2 regions of the Anaerobacillus sp. 63XJN7_5_ISO-PGPR-S23-430 genome follow, and region 2 is predicted to be linked to the other one. Evidence: a T-box and tRNA genes for the amino acid it is inferred to sense, from the RefSeq annotation. Region 2 holds a T-box; the other holds one or more tRNA genes.
The links. The T-box of region 2 lies ahead of thrS (threonine--tRNA ligase). A T-box ahead of a tRNA ligase gene usually reads a tRNA of that ligase, here a tRNA-Thr.
Positions count from the first base shown of each region.

Region 1 (2,184 bases), 1.5 Mb from region 2:
AAGATCCCTTAGAGATGATGAGGTAGATAGGTTCGGGGTGGAAGCGTGGCAACACGTGGAGCTGACGAATACTAATCGATCGAGGGCTTAACCTAAAAACGAAAAGTAAAGCAGGCTTGGTCACTTTCGTAGACCATTGGAGCTCTTGAACGTAAGGCGCTTTTCGCCTGAAGTGAAAGAGTGAAATGGGCAAGAATGTAGCCTGCGGAACTAGACATTGTTATTGGAAAACGTTGTGCGTGCTATCTAGTTTTCAAGGAATGAAAATTTTTCTTGATCTTTATAAAGAAATATAGTAAGATATATCTTGTCCTTGGTTAAACACTTTCTAGTGGAACAACCTTTGATTAGTCTGGTAATGATGGCGAAGAGGCCACACCCGTTCCCATGCCGAACACGGAAGTTAAGCTCTTCAGCGCCGATGGTAGTTGGGGGATCTCCCCCTGCAAGAGTAGGACGTTGCCAGGCTGACCAATATTCCACAGTAGCTCAGTGGTAGAGCAATCGGCTGTTAACCGATCGGTCGTAGGTTCGAATCCTACCTGTGGAGCCATTATGCTTCCATAGCTCAGCAGGTAGAGCACTTCCATGGTAAGGAAGGGGTCATCGGTTCGAATCCGGTTGGAAGCTCCAGGACATGGCCCGTTGGTCAAGCGGTTAAGACACCGCCCTTTCACGGCGGTAACACGGGTTCGAATCCCGTACGGGTCACCAATTTAATTTATCTATACTCTGTGGAGGATTAGCTCAGCTGGGAGAGCATCTGCCTTACAAGCAGAGGGTCGGCGGTTCGAGCCCGTCATCCTCCACCATTTTTCTTAATAATTGCTTTACCTTCAGGAGTACTCAGTAGAGTGCACTCTTTTTTATTTGTTAATACTATATATTTGCCGGCCTAGCTCAATTGGTAGAGCAACTGATTTGTAATCAGTAGGTTGGGGGTTCAAGTCCTCTGGCCGGCACCATTTTTCCAGTGGAGGGGTAGCGAAGTGGCTAAACGCGGCGGACTGTAAATCCGCTCCCTCAGGGTTCGGCGGTTCGAATCCGTCCCCCTCCACCAGTAAGAGCCATTAGCTCAGTTGGTAGAGCATCTGACTTTTAATCAGAGGGTCGAAGGTTCGAGTCCTTCATGGCTCACCATATGCGGAAGTAGTTCAGTGGTAGAACATCACCTTGCCAAGGTGGGGGTCGCGGGTTCGAATCCCGTCTTCCGCTCCAAACTTTATATGCGGGTGTAGTTTAGTGGTAAAACCTCAGCCTTCCAAGCTGATGTCGTGGGTTCGATCCCCATCACCCGCTCCAAATGGGGCCTTAGCTCAGCTGGGAGAGCGCCTGCCTTGCACGCAGGAGGTCAGCGGTTCGATCCCGCTAGGCTCCACCATTTTCCTTAAACAATGTTTAGGGTTTTTTTTATGTCATAAAATCATTTTGAAGTAGGAAACTTTTCTATTTCTAATGCGCCTTGCAGATGATATATGATTCAGATCCTCCACGGCCAGGCTACTGTTCCTTATATTTATCCGTAAAGAACATCAATTTACGTAATTGTATGAATATTTATTCGTATTTTATGTCAGGTTGAGTCATTTACTGGAATATGGGTAGAATAGAGCTAGACTAGGATACGAGGAGGCTACATAATGAATAATAAACTTTCGATTATAGGAGTACCAATGGATCTTGGCCAAATGAGACGCGGGGTAGACATGGGTCCAAGTGCGATCAGATATGCTGGAATTGTAGAACGGTTATCAAATTTGAATTACGATATTGAAGATCTTGGGGATATTGAAATAGGAAGGCCAGAAAAGCGTCCAGAAGAACAGGATCATCAACTTAAAAATTTGAAAGAAGTTGCTGATGCTAGCGAAAAGCTTTCAAATGTTGTAAATGAAGTGATTAATCGAAAGCGCTTTCCACTAGTGTTTGGTGGAGATCATAGTATTGCTATTGGCACTCTTGCCGGTGTAGCACGTAATTATGAAAATTTAGGCGTTATTTGGTACGATGCGCATGGTGATTTAAATAACTCCGAAACGTCACCATCAGGAAATATTCATGGAATGCCACTTGCAGTTAGTCTTGGTATTGGTGATGAGTCTTTAACTAGCATTTCAGGATATTCACCTAAAATTAAACCAGAAAACATTGTGATTATCGGAGCTCGTTCTCTTGATGATGGTG
Region 1 covers NZ_CM149686.1:172,006-174,189, forward strand. Annotated here, with positions in the region: rRNA gene AC0VYJ_RS00945 (23S ribosomal RNA) at 1-95, shown strand, start outside; rRNA gene rrf (5S ribosomal RNA) at 352-468, shown strand; tRNA gene AC0VYJ_RS00955 (tRNA-Asn) at 479-553, shown strand; tRNA gene AC0VYJ_RS00960 (tRNA-Thr) at 558-633, shown strand; tRNA gene AC0VYJ_RS00965 (tRNA-Glu) at 640-714, shown strand; tRNA gene AC0VYJ_RS00970 (tRNA-Val) at 737-812, shown strand; tRNA gene AC0VYJ_RS00975 (tRNA-Thr) at 890-965, shown strand; tRNA gene AC0VYJ_RS00980 (tRNA-Tyr) at 976-1,060, shown strand; tRNA gene AC0VYJ_RS00985 (tRNA-Lys) at 1,065-1,140, shown strand; tRNA gene AC0VYJ_RS00990 (tRNA-Gly) at 1,144-1,218, shown strand; tRNA gene AC0VYJ_RS00995 (tRNA-Gly) at 1,229-1,302, shown strand; tRNA gene AC0VYJ_RS01000 (tRNA-Ala) at 1,306-1,381, shown strand; gene rocF (arginase) at 1,641-2,184, shown strand, end outside.
Region 1: it has a tRNA-Thr gene. The T-box ahead of thrS (threonine--tRNA ligase) is inferred to sense a tRNA for this amino acid. The anticodon was not compared.

Region 2 (2,184 bases):
TAAAGTCTTTATAAACTTCCTGGATAAGCTCGACAACTTCAATAAATTCTTGCTTGATTTGATCAGGACGACAGAAGATGTGAGCGTCATTTAGCGTCATCGAACGTACGCGCTGAAGACCTGCTAGCGCTCCAGACATTTCATATCGATGCATTGTTCCAAGCTCCGCAACGCGGTATGGAAGACTACGATAGCTTTTCAGATCGTTTTTATAAATCATCATATGATGCGGGCAATTCATTGGACGAAGAACAAGTTCTTCTGTTTCATCCATTTTCATCGGAGGGTACATATCATCCTGATAGTGATCCCAGTGACCACTTGTTTTATATAGATCAACATTTGCAAGGTGAGGTGTATATACATGGTTATACCCAAGACGTTCCTCAAGATCTACAATATATCGTTCAATCGTCCGACGAATAGTCGCCCCTCTTGGCAACCAAATCGGAAGTCCCTGTCCTACCTCTTGGGAAATAGTAAATAGCTTAAGTTCTTTACCGAGTTTGCGGTGATCACGTTCTTTAGCTTCTTCTAAAAGATGAAGGTATTCTTCAACTTGAGATTGCTTTGGAAAAGCTGTTCCATAAATGCGTTGAAGCATCTGGTTTTCGCTATCTCCACGCCAATAAGCGCCTGCAATCGAAAGTAATTTAAAGGCTTTAATCTTACTAGTAGATGGAACGTGTGGTCCACGACAAAGGTCAAAGAATTCACCCTGTTCATAAATTGTCACTTGTTCGTCAGCAGGAATAGCTTCTAATAGCTCTAATTTGAGCTCATCGCCAATCTCTTTAAACATTTTCTCTGCTTCACTGCGACTTACAACGATACGCTTCACTTCAAGATTTTCATTAATGATTTTCTTCATTTCTTTCTCAATCTTAGGCAGGTCCTCAGGCGTAATAGATACAGGGCAGTCAATATCATAGTAGAAACCACTATCAATAACCGGCCCTACTCCTAGTTTTACATCACTGTAGAGGCGTTTAATTGCCTGTGCCATAAGGTGCGCTGTACTATGACGAAGCACTTCAAGACCGTCTTCACTTTCAGGTGTTACAATTTCAATAGAAGCATCTTCTTCAATTTCGCGTCTCAAATCAAAAAGAACACCATTCACTTTTCCTGCAAGAGCCTTTTTCTTTAGGCCCGGGCTGATTGAGCTTGCAATCTCTTCCGTTGTTGTCCCTTTATTAAATTCCTTTACAGAACCGTCAGGAAACGTTATTTTTACCATTTCAGCCATGCTTCTTCACTCCTTTTTTTGCATATAAAAAACACCCATCCCAAAAGGGACGAGTGTTGATCTCGTGGTTCCACCCTGCTTCCCGCATAAGATAATAACCTATACGGCTCAGACTGCTGTAACGTAGCAGAAACGCCACCCCATTTCCAGGGCAGAGTTCAAAGGTGGTAAGTATGCTCGTCTCGCTAGGAAGTTCGCACCAATCCTTCCCTCTCTGAAAGCTAACAACACATCCCATGTCCTTATCGTAACAATTACGTATATGCGTGTATGTAGGTATTATAAGTAGTGTACATATGAAAATCAAGCTTATTTTAAGGATTGCCTGAAAAAAATAGTTTAGACATACGATACGGAAAAAAACTTAACCTTTCTTCAAACACATTTCGGATTGTTTGAACGAGCCCCTCATCGGAATCATCCGTGTAAATACAAACTTCTTCTGGAGCAAGCAGCAGAAGGGGAAATAGAATTTCAGAATCTATCTCATCTATGGTTAGCCCAACAGGAAGATCTTCCAACTTCCCTTCTATACCAGTTAATAGTGACCCATTCATATCAAATAATTGATATGTTTTATCATAAACAAGAACTACTTTTTTCTGAAGAGATTGCCTGGATCGCAATAGAATTCTTAAACCTTCAACGAAGTTTTGATATTCTTGTTCAAGTTTATATTCGTCAATCGCTTCTCCAATCAATTCATTTAGCAAAGCACGATAAGGACCCGTTCGAAATCTTAAAAAAGAATCAAACAAAATGGTTCCACCCTGTTCAATACACGATAATGTTGACTGAAGCAGTACGTCCCTTCGATTAGCATAGCGATGAGCACCTGGATAGTCTTCTTTATCCCCATCTCCAATACTTCGAGCAATGGATGTAATTTCACCAATTTCATCTTTATCTTGATAATAATACGTTGAAGTTAATAG
Region 2 covers NZ_CM149686.1:2,997,254-2,999,437, forward strand. Annotated here, with positions in the region: gene thrS (threonine--tRNA ligase) at 1-1,249, opposite strand, end outside; T-box leader at 1,292-1,507, opposite strand; gene AC0VYJ_RS15800 (putative sporulation protein YtxC) at 1,564-2,184, opposite strand, start outside.